3 regions of the Geodermatophilus sp. SYSU D00710 genome follow, and region 2 is predicted to be linked to each of the others. Evidence: riboswitches for the same ligand, from Rfam matches in the RefSeq annotation. Region 2 holds a riboswitch; each other region holds the start of a gene.

Region 1 (5,341 bases), on a different contig from region 2:
GCACCGTCCAGCCGCGGGGGTCGACGCCGCCGGGAACGGGGGCCGCGGGGTCGTAGGGCTGCCGGGTGAAGACGAACGTGCCCAGGTCGAGGTGGTCGGGGGCGATCCGCAGCGTCTCCCCGGCGTAGTAGCCGTCCAGCCCGACCCACCGGCCGTCCTCGCCCCGGCGGAAGCGGCTGGCCCGTCCGGCCCGTCCGGGCAGCGGCCCCAGGTGCAGCAGTCCGCCGGCCACCGCCCGCAGGGCGTGCGGCGCCGGGCCCCAGTACCAGACGCCGAGCTGCTCGAGCGGCACCGGCGGCTCCGACGGGCGCCACGGGTCGACCACCCGCGGCTCGGCGGCGCGCAGGTCGGCGAGCAGCCCGGGCAGCAGCGCGTCCAGGCCGCTGGTGGTGTTGGCCAGGGAGACCCCGCCGGTGCCCTCCTCGCGGTCGACGAACACCCCGGCGAGGAAGCCCGGCATCGAGCCGCCGTGCCCGGTCAGCGTGCGGCCGTCGACCCGCAGCACCTGCAGCCCGAGCCCGTACGCCGACCAGGCCGGGGACGACGGGTCGACGCCGGCCGGCACCGCCATCTCCTCCAGGGTGGCCGGGGACAGCACGTCGCCGGTGTCGCCGAGCAGGAACGCGGCGAACCGGGCGAGGTCGGCGAGGGTGGCCCACAGCTGACCGGCGGCGGCCATCACGCCGGCGTGGTGCTCGGGCTCGGGCAGCGCGACGTCGGCCCACGGGTGCACGGCCCAGCCCTGCGCGGCGCGGCCGGACGGGCGCGGCGTCGTCCGGGTCATGCCCAGCGGCGCGAGCACCTCGGCGGTGACCACGTCGTCCCATGCCCGCCCGCGCAGCCGGGCCACGAGCTCGCCGAGCAGGCCGAAGCCGAGGTTGGAGTAGTGGAAGCGCCGGGCCTCGCCCAGGACGACGTCGTCCCCGCCGAGCGCCAGGTCGGCCAGGGACCCGCCGGGCACCCGCTCCCACCAGCCGCCGGGGCTCTCGGCGGACGCGCCGGCCAGGTGCGACAGCAGCTGCCCGATCGAGCGGTCGCCCAGCGGGGTGCCGGGCAGGTGCCGGTCGAGCGGGTCGTCGAGGCCGAGCCGGCCCTCGTCACGCAGCCGCAGGACGGCGACCGCGGTGACCGTCTTGCTGATCGAGCCGAGCCGGTACTGGACGTCGGTGTGCGGCTCGGCGACGTCGCCGCGGCCGGCCGACCACGTCAGGCCGCCGTCCCGTACGACGCCGGCCACCAGGCTCGGCGCGCGGCCGTCGCGCTGCACCCGGGCGGTGCGGGCCAGCAGGGTGCGGGCGGTGGCGGGCAGCACGGTCGGCATGCCCGGAACCGTAGGTCAGGCCCGCGCGGGGACCGCCAGCCTCCCCGTGCGGCCGGCCCAGCGCTCGAAGACGACGGTGACCAGCGGCGGGATCGAGGCGGCGAGCGCCAGCAGCGTCGTCCCCGGGGACCAGCGGAGCACCCGGGCCGCGACCAGCGCCACGACGACGTAGGCGACGAACACCGCGCCGTGGACCGGGCCGAACACCTGCACGCCGACCTCGGAGGTCTCCGGCACGTACTTCACGTACATCCCGGCCAGCAGGCCCACCCAGGACAGCGCCTCGGCGACGGCGACGACGCGGAAGGCGGTGGCGACGGTGCGGGGGTTCACGGGGATGCGGTCCTCACGGATCGGCGGCGGCTCCGCAGGGTGCAACGCGGCAGGCTCCGCCGGAGGTCCCGGACCGGGTGTGACCCCGGCAACGCGCCGGAACGGCCACCCTCCCGGGGAGGAGGGTGGTCCTTCCTCAGCCGATGCGGCGGGCGCCGGCGTAGCCGCCCATCGAGTCGACGCCGGCCACCTTGACGACGTCGCCCGAGGTGGGCGCGTGCACCATCTGGCCGTTGCCGATGTAGATGCCCACGTGGCTGACCGGGCTGTAGAAGAACACCAGGTCACCGGGCTGCAGGTCGGCCCGGGAGACCGCGGTGCCCATCTGCGACTGCATCCGGCTCGAGTGCGGGAGGTTGATACCGGCGGCCTTGAAGGCGTACTGGGTCAGGCCCGAGCAGTCGAAGGAGTCCGGGCCGGCGGCGGCCCACACGTAGGGGTCGCCCCGCTGCGCCATGGCAGTGGCCACGACGGTGCCGGCGATGCCGCTGGCCGGCGCGGCCGCCGCTGCCGGCGCCTCCTCGGCGGGCTGCGCCGCGGCGGGCTCCTCGCGCTCGTCGTCGCGGCTGGCCCGCTCGTCCTCGGCGGCGTGCGCGGCCGCGGCGGCCTCGAGCGCGGCGCGCTGCTCCTCGGCGGTCAGCCGGGCGAAGTCGGCCTGGTAGGCGGCGATCTGGTCCTCGAGGTCGGCCTGCTGGGCAGCGACGGCGTCGTACTGGCGCTGCGCCTCGACGGCGGCATCGGTGGCGGCGGCCTGGGCGGCGGTGGCGGTGTCGGTCGCGGCAACCGCCTGGCCGAGCAGCTCGCCCTGGTAGCCGGCGACGCCCTGCAGGAGGCTGACGCGGTTGACGAACTCGTCGGCGTCCTCGCTGGTCAGGAGCGCCTGCAGCGAACCCATGCCGTTGCCGGTGTAGGCGGAGCGGGCGATGCCGACGACCTGCTCGCGGGCGGTGCCGGCGGCGGCCTGGGCCTGGGCGAGGGAGGCGGCGGCGGCCTCGGCCGCGGCCTGCTGCGCGGCGAGCACCTCGCGGGCCTCGTTGAACTCCTCGGTGACGACCTCGAGCTCGTGCCCGCGGGCGGCCACGAGCTGTGCGGCCTCGGCCGCCGTCGTGGGCTCCTCGGCCAGGGCGGACGAGGGGACCACCCCGACCCCCACGCCGAGCCCCAGGGCCCCGGCGAGGACGAGGGCGGCGAGGCGACCCTGCCGGCGGCGGGCCGGGCGGCCGGTCACGGGCATGCCGGGGACAGACGTGCGCAGGGACGCCACGCGGCGGTTCTCCTCTTCCCAGGCCGCCTACCGGGTTAGCTGACGGGTTCGGGCGTGGACTCGCCCGGCGCGTGCGGACACGCGCTGCACCCCAGGACTGCGGTGGGTCCCCGGCCCGGCGCCCCACGGGGCGACCGGCTCGACGGCGTCCTCGGGGTGTCACCCAGGTCGGTGACGGAGCGCCCCGTTGGACGTACACAGAGTAAGGGCCGTGACGGACGCGTGACAATCACCCCGGTGTAATCACATCGGTGACATTCCGTGGTCGCCCGGTCACCGGACTGCCTGCCCCCGGCGGTTTGGCCGGGCGCCGGGGCGTGTAGGAGTCAGGCATGTCCACCTCCACCCGGATGCGCCTGGCCCGGCCGCTGGTCGTGCTCGCGCTGTTCGGCTCCCTGACCGCCTGCGGCGACAACACCGACTTCTCCCGCGGGCCCACCAACTGCGACGCGAGCGGCGAGAACGCCAGCAACGAGAACGACGCCGCGTGCCAGGAGACCGGCCCCAACCCCGGCAACGACGCGCCCACCACCGACGACACCTCCGAGGACTGACCGTCCACCGACCCCCCGACGGGCGCCCGGTCGCGGGGGCTGGTGGCATGGGCGGGTGACTCCGGAACGCAGGTGGACCGCAGCCCGCCTGCGCGCCGAGACGAGGGGCCTGCTGGCCGGCGCCCGGCAGTTGCTCCGCGGGCGCGACCTCGCCCTGATCGCGGCGGGACTGACCTTCTACGCCGGCATCGCGGTGGTGCCGCTGCTGCTGGTCGCGGTGCGGCTGACCGCGCTGGCGACCTCGGCCGACGAGGTGCGTGCGCTCGCCGCCCGGCTGACCGAGCTGCTGCCCACCCCACTGGGCGCCCCGGAGGCGGTCGAGCGCCTGGTCGACGCCGGCACCCGCCTGGACCTCCTGGGCTTCGTGCTGGCACTGGTGCCGCTGACGTTCTACGGCGAGGGGCTGCGCCGGGCGCTGCTGCGGTTCAGCCCCCGCCGGGAGAGCCTGACCGGCTGGCGCGGCCGCCTGCTGAGCCTGCCGCTGGTGGTCGTCTCACCGCTGCTGCTGTACCCGCTGCTGCTCGCGGCCCGGGTGATGGCCGACCTGGCCCGCGAGGACGGCGCCGGGGCGGTGGTCGGCCGCCTCGCCGTCGGCTACTACTCGGTGCTGTTCGTCCTCACGGTGCCGCTGCTGTGGGGCTACGGCGTGGTGTCCGGCGGGCGCTTCCGCTGGACGGCGCTCACCAGCGGGGCGCTGTTCACCGCGGCCTGCCTGTCGGGGTTCCTGCAGGGCTTCGTCCTGTTCCTGTCCCTGCCGCTGGACCTCGGCGCCCCGTTCGGCGGCCTGGTCGTCGTCGGGGCGGTGGTCGCCGTCGGGCTGTGGCTGTTCCTGCTGCACCTGGTGCTGCTGGCCGGGTGGCTGCTCACCCAGTCGCTCGACGAGCGGCTCGCCCGGCGTCAGGCCGGCGCCCACTACCCCGGGCTCCAGGGCGCCCCCTCGGCCGGCGCGGGTGCCGGCTCCGCGGGTGCCGGGGGCGCGCCCTCCCCCGGGGCCGGCAGCGCCCCGGCCGGGTCCTCCGGCACGGTGCCGGGCAGCGGGGGGCCGGGCGGGGGTTCTGGAGCCGGTTCCGGAGCCGGTTCCGGAGCCGGTTCCGGCGGCGGGGGCCCGGGCGGGGGTTCCGGAGCGGGCTCCGGCGCCGGGGCGGGCGGCTCGGGATCGGGAGCGGGGTCGGGGGCGACCGGCTCGGGAGCCGGCTCGACGTAGTCGCTGCCGTTGCTCACCAGGATCGACACGACCTGGCCGGGCACCGCCCGGGCACCCCGGGGCGGGCTGGTCCCGAGGAAGGCGCCGGCCGGCTCGTCGCTGTCGACCCGCAGCGTCTGCGGCGTGAAGCCGGCCTCGGCGAGGACCCGCTCGCAGCTGCGCGCGCCCGAGCAGCCGGGCACCGGCCGGGTGTTGCCGTGCTCCACCGTCTCGTCGGCCGGCGGGAACTCACCGCTGCCCCGGGCGGTGAGGATCGGCTCCATCGCGTCCCGCCAGATCGTGGCGCCCTTGCCGCCACCGAAGCCGCCGACGTCCTCGTTCTCCTTGGGGTTGAGCACCATGACGCTCGCGGTGATCTCGGGCGTGTAGCCGACGAAGGCCACCGAGTAGTTGTCCTGCGAGGTCCCGGTCTTGCCGGCGATCTGGTGCCCGCGGACGTAGGCGCGCGACCCGGTCTGCCCGCGGTACCCCGGCTCGACGTCCTTGCGGAGGATCTGGTTCATCGTGGTGGCCACGCCCGGAGGGATGGCCTCGGGCGTGCACCGGTCGCCCACCGGCAGCGGCTCGCCGTCGGCACCCCGGGCCGGCTGCCCGGCGGCGTCGAGCACGGCGGTCACCGGGACGACGTCGCACTGCGTGCCGCCGGCCGCGAACGTCGAGTAGGC
Region 2 (5,341 bases):
TGGTGGCGGCGCCGGGGCCGGTGGCGGGGTCGGCCAGGTCGTCGAGGTCGACCCGCACCGCGATGTGCGGCTTGACCGTCCGCAGGACGGGCAGGTGGCCGGCCGCCAGGGCATTGTCGGCGAGCTGGACCCAGGCGTCCCCGAACCGCTGGGCGCGGGTCCGCTCGTCCCCGGCGGGCCGATCCGCCTGCACGTGCGCCTCCAGCGCCGCCTGCACCTTCTCCCCGCCCACCGCGTCGAGGTGGAACCGTCCGGACACCGTGCCGTCGGCGTGCTTGGACACCGTCAACGAGCGGCCCTTGGTGGGGTCGGGCTCGGGCCCGTCCGGGTCGAGCGCGTCGAGGTAGCGCTGCACGACCTGCACCAGGTCGGCGTGGGGACAGTCGAGGGCGACCTGGGTCAGCGCGGCGTCCATCGCGGCCAGGTCGACGTCCTGGGCGGCGGCCGCGGCCCGCCGCTCCGGTGTGACCACCCGCGCGGCCTCGGCCACCTGCTCGGCCGACACCCACCCGGCCTCGTGCGCCTCGGCCAGCGCCGGCAGGTGCTCCAGCGCCCGCCCGTTGCCCACCAGCCGGGACGCCGCCGCCGAGGAGAGCCGGCCGTGCCCGCGCAGCCACGACGCCATGCTCTTCTGCCCGTCGCGCTCGGGGGCCTGGGCCAGTTCGGCGGCGCGCACCCGGCGGGCCAGGGCGGCGTCGATCCGGTTGCGCTCGGCGATGAGCGCGGCGACGGCCTCGAGGACATCACCGGTCTCCCACCCACCCGAACACATGATCGAATACTAGCCGATCAGCAGGAGGTGGACAACTCAAAACCGCAGGTCAGAGCCTCGTGAGGTGCCATTATCGCTATAAAGGCACTGGCCGGTGACGCCGGTGTCGACGGTGAGCCCGGGCGGTCAGGGCGGCGGCTGGGCCCCGACCACACCCGCGACCACCGCGGCCGCCTCGTGGCCGGCGCGGACCGCGTCCAGGACCGGCGCCCCCGACCGCCAGCCGGCCAGCACCCCGGCGGCGACGGCATCCCCGCAGCCGGTGGTGTCGCGGAGCCGCCCCTCCGGCAGGGGCTCCACCGGCACCTGCCACGCGCCCGCCGCGGTCAGCACCCGGGTGGGCCGCGCGCCGGCGTGCACCAGGACCAGCGCCGGCGCCCACGCGGGCAGGTCGCCGTCCAGTCCCAGCACCGCGGCCTCGACGGCGTTGCAGAACAGGACGTCCGGCCGCAGCGCCACGAGCAGCTCCCGATACGCGTCGGCGCCGTGGCGCTCGATCCGCGTCGCGGCCGCCACGTCGACGGTGACCGGCACGCCGGCGTCCCGGGCGAGCGAGGCGGCTGCCCGGAGCGCGTCCGGGAAACGGCCGGGCAGCAGGTCGTAGCCGTCGAGGTGGACGGCGGCCGCGTCGGCGAGCCACGCGGCGCGGACGTCGTCCGGCTCGAGCCCGCCTTCGCCGCTGTCGGTGAGCAGCGTCCGTCCCCCGTCGGGGTGGACGAGCACCGTCGACAGGGGAGTGCGGCCACGGCGGACCACCGCCGTCTCCACCCCGCGCCCGGCCAGTCCGGCCAGCAACGTGTCGGCGAGCGGGTCCGCACCCGCCCAGCCCGCGAGCCTCGCCGGGGTGCCGCGACGGGCCAGGTTCGCCGTCACGTTGGCCGGCGCCCCGCCCGCCGTCGTCGTCCGGACCACCCGCTGCTGGCCCCCGACCACCAGCGGAGCGGTGAGCTCCAGCAGCTGGTCGGCGACGAGCTTGCCCACGGCCACCACCGGTCCGGAGCCGGCGCGGCGGGGCCACCGGGGACCGTCCTCGTGCACCACGACACGAGAGTGCCCCGGCCGGAGAGCCCGGCCGGGGCACCCTTCCGCGACGTGCGTCAGGCGACCCGGCGGGCGCCCGCGTAGCTCGGCATCGAGTCGAGGTCGACGACGGCCACCGGCTTGCCGGCGGTCGAGGCGTGGACCATCTGGCCGTTGCCGATGGACATGCCCACGTGTGACACCGGGCTGTAGAAGAAGACCAGGTCACCGGGCTGGAGGTCGGCCTTCGCCACCGCGGTGCCGAAGGTCGACTGGGCCTTCGACGTGCGCGGGATCGAGACGCCGGCCGCCTCGTAGGCGAAGCTGGTCAGGCCCGAGCAGTCGAAGGAGTCCGGCCCGGTGGCGCCGTAGACGTACCGGTCACCGACCTGGGCGAGCGCGGTGTCGACGGCGACCTGGGCCGCGCCGGTGGGCGCGGGCGCCGGCGCGGCGGCCACCGTCCCGGTCGCGGTGCCACCACCACCGCCCGCGGCAGCCGAGGCCGGGAGGGGCGAGAGGACGATGCCGGCTCCGGCGATGGCCGCGACGGCGATGCCGCGGAACGAGCGACGAGCGGTGGACGTGCGTGCGGTCGTCATGGACGACGGTTCTCCTGTTCTCCGCGACCGCCTACCGGGTTAGCTGACGGGTTCGGACGGAGGAGTCGCCCGGCGCGACGAGTCGCGCTCCACCCCAGTGCTGCAGTGGGTCCCCGGCCCGGGCTGCCGGTGGGTTCCGGCGCCCGGTTCGGCGTGGCCACCAGGTGTCGCACGGGGCGCGACGAAGGACCCTGGCGGACCGGCGACGACGGTAGGGAGGGGTCAGGGGGCCCTCAACCGACGGAACGCGGCGCCACGCCCGGCGCGGACCTGCGGATTTGACTGGCCTCCCGGACCCGACACGCCAGCGCGAGCACCGCGCACGCCCAGGTCCTGGACACGCGGCGGCACCCGGATGGGCGCCGACACGCCGGACGGGACGAGAAAGGACGCAACGGTGCGTCCGCACGCCCCGTCAGCGGCCCGCCACCGGTGGAACGGGTGAAAGGCCGGGATCCCCACGGTTGCCCCGCGCGTTGACGGGGCAACGGGACAGGAGCCGACAGGAGGAGGACCCCGTGGGGATGTTGAGGAAGCTCGTGGCTTCGGGCGTCGCCGCCAAGGTGGTGCAGGAGCTCCAGAAGCCGCAGAACCAGGCGAAGATCAAGCAGTTCGTCCGCGACTTCCAGAACAAGAACAAGAAGGGCGGCACGAGCGGCCGGGCCTACTGACCGACCGACGCCCTACCGCGCCCCCCGTCCCGCTCCGGGACGGGGGGTGCGGTGCTCCCCGCGCTGGTTGCCGCCCCCTTGCCGGCTCTCCCGGCGCTCTGCGGGCGCGATCGAGCCGACAGAGCACGGGATCAACCGGCACAGTGCGTCTCGGGGCGACGGTTTCCGCTGCCGGCCGGCCGGGCACCCCGGCACCGACCGGGGTGAGCCCAGCCGGCCGGTCGGTGCACGGCGGAGGAGGTCCGCAGTGACCGAGGGCTCGATGACCGGACGGCCGTACGGCGGCACGAACGACCGCTCGGGGCAGGACGACGACGTGCTGCCGGGAGAGCGCCCCGTCCACGACGACGAGGACGCCGAGGTGGGCGCCGCGCCCGACCAGTCGCCCCGCGCCGGTGAGGGCGGGATGGGCACCGGCGACCGCCCGGGCTTCCCCGGCAGCTGACCGCCTCGTCCCCGCGCCGCGTCATCCCCGCCGCCTTCCGGCGTCTCCACAGATGCGGGGACCGATGGAGGCGAGGGACGCGATGACGACCACGAGCACGACCAGCGCTACAGCAGGCGCGGACGGGACCGCCGGGCCCCCGACCGGAAGCCGACCGCAGGAGCGGCTCGAGCACGTGGAGGCACTGCGCCGGGCAGCGACCCACCTGGCGACGGCGGAGTTCCTCGAGCGCCGCGCCGACCGGTCGGTCAACGCCGCGCTCGGCGGCCTGCTGCGCGAGCGCGCCCGCGAGCGCCGGCGCCGGGCCGGGGGGATCCTCGCGGGACTCGGGATGGGTCCGGCGGCCCGCCGGTGCCTGGACGGTGCCCCCGCGCCGGCGTGACCGCCGGGGACGCCCTCAGGCCCGGCAGCCGATGGGGCCGCCGTGGAAGTCGACCATGTCGGGCCAGATGTCCGCCAGCGGCAGCCGCTCGCCCGGCGGCCGGCCGTCGAGCTCGGCGTACGCCCGGTGCAGGTTGCCCACGAGCCGCTCGGACTCCTGCCACGCCGCGTACGGGTTGTCCGCGTGCCGGCGCGCGGTCTCCAGCGGCGACCACCCGGCCGCGTGTCCCTCCCGCGCCGTCGCGTCGACGAAGGCCGCGTAGCCGGCGAGCTCGTCGAGCAGCCGGGGGACCTGGTCGCCACGGCACACCGGGCCGTGCCCGGGCACGAGCACCTCCGGCTCCAGCGCCCGCAGCGCGGCCAGCGCCCGCGGGTACCCGGCCACGCTGCCCTCGGCGAGGAACGGCTGGCCGCCGGCGAAGGCGACGTCGCCCGCGAAGGCCACCCGCTCGCCGGGCAGCCAGACGACGACGTCGCCGCGCGTGTGCGCCGGGCCCACCGCATGCAGCTCGACTCCCCGCTCCCCGAGGTGGAGGGTCAGCGCGCCGGTGAAGGTGACGTCGGGCGGGCGCACCTCCAGATGCCCGTAGTCCGGTCCGGTGAGCACCTGTGCGGCGATCAGGCCCGCGGCGAGCTGGTCCTCCCGTGCGTGCTCGTGCCCGACCACCGGCGTCCCGTCCGGCACCAACCAGTTGCCGAAGGTGTGGTCGCCGTGGTGGTGGGTGTTCACCAGCGCCCGCAGCCGGCCCGGGGCGACGCCGTCCACCGCCGCGAACAGCGCCCGGTTGCGCGCCTCGGTGGAGGTCGTGTCGACCATGACGCCGGTGCCGTCGTCACCGGTCACGACGCCGGTGTTGTTGATCATCCAGCTGCCGTCGGGCTGCACGTAGGCGAAGACCCCCGGCGCGACCTGCTCGAGCCCGGCCGCCTCGATCGACGTCGTCACCGGGTCACTGTCCTGCACCGGGGACCGCCGGGGAAGCGGTCCGGCGTGCTCGTGCTCTGCACACAGGGGTGTGCAGAGCACGAGCGTCCGGGGAGGACTCAGTCGCCCTTGACGTTCACCACCTGGCGCAGCGTGTGCCGGATCTCCACCAGGTCCGCGGCGTCGGCCATGACGACGTCGATGCTCTTGTAGGCGTCAGGGTGCTCGTCGAGGAACGCGTCCGAGCGGCCCCAGGCGATGCCCGTCATGCGCCGGTCGAGGTCGGCCCGGCTGAACTGCTTGCGCGCGGCGGTCCGCGAGAACGCCCGGCCGGCACCGTGCGGCGCCGACTCCAGCGACTCGGGGTCGCCCCTGCCGACGACGACGTAGGACGCCGCGCCCATCGAGCCCGGGATCAGCCCCCACTGGCCGCGCCGCGCGGAGATCGCCCCCTTGCGGGACAGCCACACCTCGCGGCCGTGGTGGGTCTCGCGCTCGGTGTAGTTGTGGTGGCACTGGACCACCTGC
Region 3 (5,341 bases), on a different contig from region 2:
CACCGCCAGCACCGGCTCGAGCCCCGCGAGCACCACCAGGCCGAAGCACAGGGCCGGGAGCACGAGCAGCTGCAGCGCCAGCGCGACCACCGCGGCCCGCGGCCGGCGGGTGACGCGGACGAAGTCGTCGACGGTCAGCGACAGGCCCAGGCCGAGCATGACGACGGCCAGGGCCGCGGGCAGGGCGACGGTGGCGAGAGCCGAGTCCACGGGCGACCTCCGGGTGCCTCCGCGGCGCCGGTGCCGCGGCTTCCCGGGGATCCTCGCCGACCGGCTGCCGGACGGCGAGGGCTGTCCCACCTGGGGGTTGAGGACGGCGCCCGGTGGGAACCACAGGGGAGCGGCGCGTGAGACCACCGGCACGCCGCACGAGCCCCCGGACGGGGGCCGCGTGGATCGGGGGACGGAGCCCTGGGGGACACAACCCCTCGGGGGCGGCACGGGACGGAGCCAGGGACGTGACCTCGCTGGAGACGGGCCGGCAGGCGCTGGGGGACCGCTACGAGCTCCAGGAGCTGATCGCCCGCGGTGGCATGGGCCAGGTGTGGCGGGGGCGCGACCGGCTGCTCCTCCGGCCGGTCGCGGTCAAGGTCCTGCGCAGCGAGTACGCCGACGACCCGGTGTTCCTCGAGCGCTTCCGCTGCGAGGCCCGGCACGCCGCGGCGCTGAGCCACCCCAACATCGCCGCCGTCCTCGACTACGGCGAGTCCGACGACGAGGCGACCGGCGAGCACCTGGCCTACCTGGTCATGGAGCTCGTCGACGGCGCGCCGCTGTCGGACCGGCTCTCGGCCGACGGGCCGCTGGAACCCGAGGCCGCGCTGTCGGTGCTGCAGCAGACGGCCGCGGGTCTGGCCGAGGCCCACCGCGCGGGCCTGGTGCACCGCGACGTCAAGCCGGCCAACATCCTGGTCCGGCCCGACGGCCGGGTGAAGCTCACCGACTTCGGCATCGCGTGGTCGGCGGAGAGCGTGCCGCTGACCGGTACCGGGCAGGTGATCGGCACCGCCCGCTACATGTCGCCGGAGCAGGCCGCCGGCGACCGGGTCAGCCCGGCCAGCGACGTCTACGCCCTCGGCCTGGTCGGCTACGAGTCGCTCACCGGGCACGCGCCGTTCGACGGCACCAACCCGGTCACCGTGGCGCTCAAGCAGGTGCGCGAGGCCCCCGAGCCGCTGCCCGAGGACGTCCCGCCCGGCGTCCGCTCCCTCATCGACGCCGCCCTGGTCAAGGACCCCGGTGAGCGGCTGCCCGACGCGGACGCGTTCCTGACCGCCGTCGAGGAGACGATCGAGCAGACCGCCCGGCCGCGTCCTGGGGCGCCGTCGCCGTCCCGGGCGGTCGCCGCGGCCCCGCCGGCCGCGCTGGTCGAGACGGCCGCGGTCACGGTGCCCTCCCCGGAGCCGGTGTCCCCGGACGACCCGCCACCCGGGGAGACCGCGCAGGTGTCCGGTGCCTCGCGGTCGCCGCGCCGGCGCCCGGCGGTGCTGGTGCCGGTGCTGGCGGTGCTGCTCGCGGGCCTGCTCGCGGTCCTCCTCCGGCCGGGTGGCTCCGGCGGCGGGCAGCCTCCCGCGCAGGCCGCGGAGACCGGCGCCGGCACCGGCGAGAGCGCCGCGACGGCCGGCTCGGTGGTCCTGGCCGCCAACGACCACGTCGGGCGCCCTGCTGACGACGTCGCCGCGGACCTCACCGCGCTGGGTCTCACCGTGCAGCGGCAGGACGAGGTGACGACCGCCGTCGAGCCGGGCACGGTCTCGGGCCTCGACCCGGTCGGTGTCCCGCTGCAGCCCGGCGCCCCCGTGACGCTGCGCGTCGCGGTCACCCCGGCAGCACCGGCACCGGCGCCCGAGGGCGGTGCGTCCGCGGGCGGTGAGGGTCCCGAGGCGGCGCTGTCGGTGCCGTCCGGGTCCGGCCCGGCCGCGCCCGCCCCGGCCGAGCCCGCGCCCGCGGAACCGGGACCGTCGGACGCCGCCGTGTCCCCGGACCCGGCGTCCCCCGAGCCCGCGCCGTCCGAGCCCGCGCCCTCCGACGCGGCACCCTCCGACGCGGCCCCCTCGGACGCGGTGCCCTCGGAGCCCGCCCCGTCCGAGCCGGTGCCCTCGGACAGCGCCCCGACCGAGCCGGCCCCGACCGACCCCACCGGGCCCGCGCCGACCGAGCCGGCGCCCTCGGACAGCTCCCCGACCGAGCCGGCCCCGACCGACCCCACCGGGCCGGCCCCGAGCGAGCCGTCGGGGTCCGCCCCGACGGCTCGCTCGGAGCCCGCGCCGTCGGGGTCGTCGGGGGCGACGTCCCCGGGGTCGGCGACGTCGTCGGCACCCGACGGGGGCAGCGCGGCCCCCGACACGGGTGCGGCCGGCTGACCGCGGGCGGTTAGGGTCCTCCGCCATGCCGACCAGGTCACCGGGGGACGCTCCGGCGGGGACGATCGAGACGCTGGGCCTGCCCACCCGGGCGGTCACCGCGCTGACCCGCGCAGGCATCACCGACGTCGCCGCGCTCGCCGCCCTCAGCCGCCGCGAGCTCGCCGCCGTGCCCGGGCTGGGCGCGGGCCTGGTGACGGCGATCCGCCGCGTCGTGCCCGAGCCGCCCACGCCGCTGCCCCGATCGGGGACGGCGGCGCGCGACGGGCAGCTGTCGCTGCCGGCCGAGGAGGACGGGGCGCCCGACGCGCCGGAGATCCCCTCCTTCGCCTCGCTGCGGGACCCCCGCCGGCGCAGCGGCCTCGACCTGCTGGTGCCCGGGGCCCCCGCGCCGGAGCAGGGGACGGCGCCCGGTCCACAGCCCGAGGCGGAGGCGACCCCGCCCACGTCCGCCCCGCGCCGCGCCGCCCGCCCGGCGCCCGCACCCCGGCCGGCCGAGTACGCCGACCTGCTGCGGCTCGGGATGCGGGCGGCCCGCGCCGCGGTGACCGTGCCCGGCCGCCTCGCGCTGTGGTCGGTGCGCACCCAGGTCGACTGGCTGCGGCGGCTGCTCGGCACCTGACGGCCCGACACGCCGCCGCGACACGCGACGCTCGTCACGCTCCGCCGCCGCGGGATTGTCACGGTGCGGTAACGACGGTTACCGTGGCCGCTGTCCGACCGGCCGTCAGTCCCCGTCCGGGGAGTCCGGACGGATGCCGCCGAGTCGCCCTCCCGGGCGAGCCGGGGACCCACCGCACCACTGGGGTGAATCCCGCCCGCCGGACACCGTCCGGCCGCGGGTAGGGCTGCTTCCCGCCCGAACCCGTCAGCTGACCCGGTAGGCGGCCCACGGGAGAAACGGAGAGCCCGCCGGATGGCGCGCTTCTGCAGCACGACCGCACCACCCCGCCGGCTCCGCCGCACCCGGGTGCGCTCCCGCATCTGACCGCGCCCGGCCGTCCCGACGCCGCCCCGCGCCCACCCGAGCCCCGCTTGGGTGGTGCCCGCCGGTGCGCCCGCGTCGCCGCGACGGCCGGTGCCGCCCGCTGCCCCGCACCCCTCCACGGCGCCGCCGCCGGCCGCGCCGTGCCCGCACCCCTGGAGCACCTCCCCCCGATGGACGCCCCCACCGCCGAGATCCCGCGGCCCGCCGCCGGCGCCACCCGCCGGTCCCGCCGCCGCGCCCCCGTCCGCCGCCCCGCGCTGCTGCTCGGCGTCGCCGCCGCCGGCGCGCTGGTGGCCAACGTGCTGGTCGGCCCCGACCCGGCCGCCGAGGCGCAGGCCGGGACGTCGGAGACCGTGACCGTCGCCCAGGCGCTGGGCCTGCCCGCGCAGACCGGCCCCGCGACCGAGCCCCCGCAGGTGCAGCCGCAGGACCTGCAGGTGCTCGAGGAGCTGGCGGCCAGCCGCGGCAGCCGCGAGGCCGCCGAGACCGCCGCCGCGCAGGCGCAGGCCGGTGCCGACCAGGCCGTGCGCGACGCGCAGGCGGCCGAGGCCGCGCGGCTCGCCGCCGAGGCGCAGGCCGCCGCGGAGGCGCAGGCCGCCGCCGAGCAGGCCGCCGCCGAGGCGGCCGCGGCCGCGGAGGCCCAGGCCGCCGCGGAGGCCGCGGAGGCGCAGGCGGCGGCGGAGGAGGCCGAGGAGGAGTCCGGCGGGTCGGAGGCGGCGTCCTCCCCGGCCGCCTCGTCGTCGGTCTCGTCCTCGTCGTCGGGGACCACGGCCTCCCGCGTCGCCCGGATCACCAACACCTCGGGCCCGGTGCGCTCGGTGGTGCAGGCCGCCGCCGACGCCGTGGTCAGCAACGTCCCCGGCGCCGCGTCGATCACCCTCGGCGGCACCCGCGCGAGCGCGGCCGACCCGGGCGGGCACCCCTCCGGCCTGGCGCTGGACTACATGGTGCTGACCGACGCCGCCCTCGGCGACGCGATCGTGCAGTACCACGTCGAGCACTGGGACGAGCTCGGCGTCGACTACCTCATCTGGGAGCAGCGGATGCTCTCCTCGCCGGGTGGCTCGTGGTCGACCATGGCCGACCGGGGCGGCGTCACGGCCAACCACTACGACCACGTGCACGTCAACTACGTGGGCTGAGCCGCGACCTCCCGCGCCGCGGGCGCCAGCCAGCGCACCGGGTCCTCGAGCACCGCGTCGAGCGCGCGCAGCGCCGCGCCGGTCGCCCCCGCGGCCGGCACGGCGCCTCCCGCGGCCACGAGCGGCCGGCGCCACCGGGCCGAGAGCACCCGCCGGGCCAGGTGCTCCTCCAGCCCCGGGCGCAGCAGGTCGGTCAGCTCGGCGAGGTGACCGCCGAGCACCACCGTGGGGATGTCGAGCACGTTGACCACCCCGGCCAGCGCGACGCCCAGCGCCCACGCCGCGCCGTCGAGCGCGCGGCGGGCGCCGGGGTCGCCGGCCTCGGCGCGGGCCCGCAGCTCCGCGGGGCCGGCGTCGGCGGGCACCCCGGCGGCGGCCAGCAGCGCCAGCCGGCCGGCGTAGCGCTCCAGGCACCCGGTCGACCCGCACGGGCAGTCCGGCCCGGCCGGGTCGACGCAGACGTGGCCGATCTCGCCGGCCCAGCCCGAGCTGCCGGTCATCACCCGGCCGCCGAGCACCGCGGCCCCGCCGATGCCGATCTGCCCCGACAGGTAGACGAAGTCCCGGTGCGGCCCCGGCCGGCCCGGGGCGCTCTGCGCGACGCAGCGCGCGGCGAGGTCGGCCTCGTTGCCGAGCACCGGGACCAGCCCGTCGGGGAGCAGGCCGGCGAGCGCGTCGGCGGGCCGCACCCGCGACCAGCCGAGGTTCGGCGCCCGCAGCAGCAGGCCCCGCCCGGCGTCGACCAGGCCGGGCAGCGCCAGCCCGGCGCCCACCACCCGCACACCGGCGGGCAGCGACCCGAGCACCTCGGCGCCCAGCCGGCCGAGCCGGTCCAGCGTGGCGACCGG

Evidence for each region. A riboswitch is a leader RNA that binds a small molecule or an ion and turns the genes downstream of it on or off. The one in region 2 is predicted to bind cyclic di-AMP.
Region 1: linked by a shared signal. The riboswitch ahead of ACI78U_RS22560 (C40 family peptidase) and the one ahead of ACI78U_RS02480 (C40 family peptidase) in region 2 are both predicted to bind cyclic di-AMP.
Region 3: linked by a shared signal. The riboswitch ahead of ACI78U_RS14950 (hypothetical protein) and the one ahead of ACI78U_RS02480 (C40 family peptidase) in region 2 are both predicted to bind cyclic di-AMP.

What each region holds. Positions count from the first base shown of each region.
Region 1 is NZ_JBJGYX010000075.1:10,919-16,259, forward strand. Features, by position in the region: gene ACI78U_RS22550 (serine hydrolase domain-containing protein) at 1-1,321, opposite strand, end outside; gene ACI78U_RS22555 (DUF3817 domain-containing protein) at 1,337-1,654, opposite strand; gene ACI78U_RS22560 (C40 family peptidase) at 1,791-2,918, opposite strand; cyclic di-AMP (ydaO/yuaA leader) riboswitch at 2,926-3,061, opposite strand; gene ACI78U_RS22565 (hypothetical protein) at 3,251-3,472, shown strand; partial or broken gene ACI78U_RS22570 (YhjD/YihY/BrkB family envelope integrity protein) at 3,528-4,346, shown strand; gene ACI78U_RS22575 (transglycosylase domain-containing protein) at 4,385-5,341, opposite strand, start outside.
Region 2 is NZ_JBJGYX010000003.1:123,559-128,899, forward strand. Features, by position in the region: gene ACI78U_RS02470 (DUF222 domain-containing protein) at 1-772, opposite strand, end outside; gene ACI78U_RS02475 (carbohydrate kinase family protein) at 899-1,813, opposite strand; gene ACI78U_RS02480 (C40 family peptidase) at 1,870-2,391, opposite strand; cyclic di-AMP (ydaO/yuaA leader) riboswitch at 2,404-2,555, opposite strand; gene ACI78U_RS02485 (hypothetical protein) at 2,910-3,062, shown strand; gene ACI78U_RS02490 (hypothetical protein) at 3,310-3,507, shown strand; gene ACI78U_RS02495 (hypothetical protein) at 3,683-3,889, shown strand; gene ACI78U_RS02500 (MBL fold metallo-hydrolase) at 3,905-4,834, opposite strand; gene ACI78U_RS02505 (RtcB family protein) at 4,933-5,341, opposite strand, start outside.
Region 3 is NZ_JBJGYX010000031.1:6,533-11,873, reverse strand. Features, by position in the region: gene ACI78U_RS14965 (bile acid:sodium symporter family protein) at 1-210, opposite strand, end outside; gene ACI78U_RS14960 (protein kinase domain-containing protein) at 459-2,363, shown strand; gene ACI78U_RS14955 (DNA-directed RNA polymerase subunit alpha C-terminal domain-containing protein) at 2,389-2,985, shown strand; cyclic di-AMP (ydaO/yuaA leader) riboswitch at 3,113-3,266, shown strand; gene ACI78U_RS14950 (hypothetical protein) at 3,522-4,493, shown strand; gene ACI78U_RS14945 (ROK family transcriptional regulator) at 4,481-5,341, opposite strand, start outside.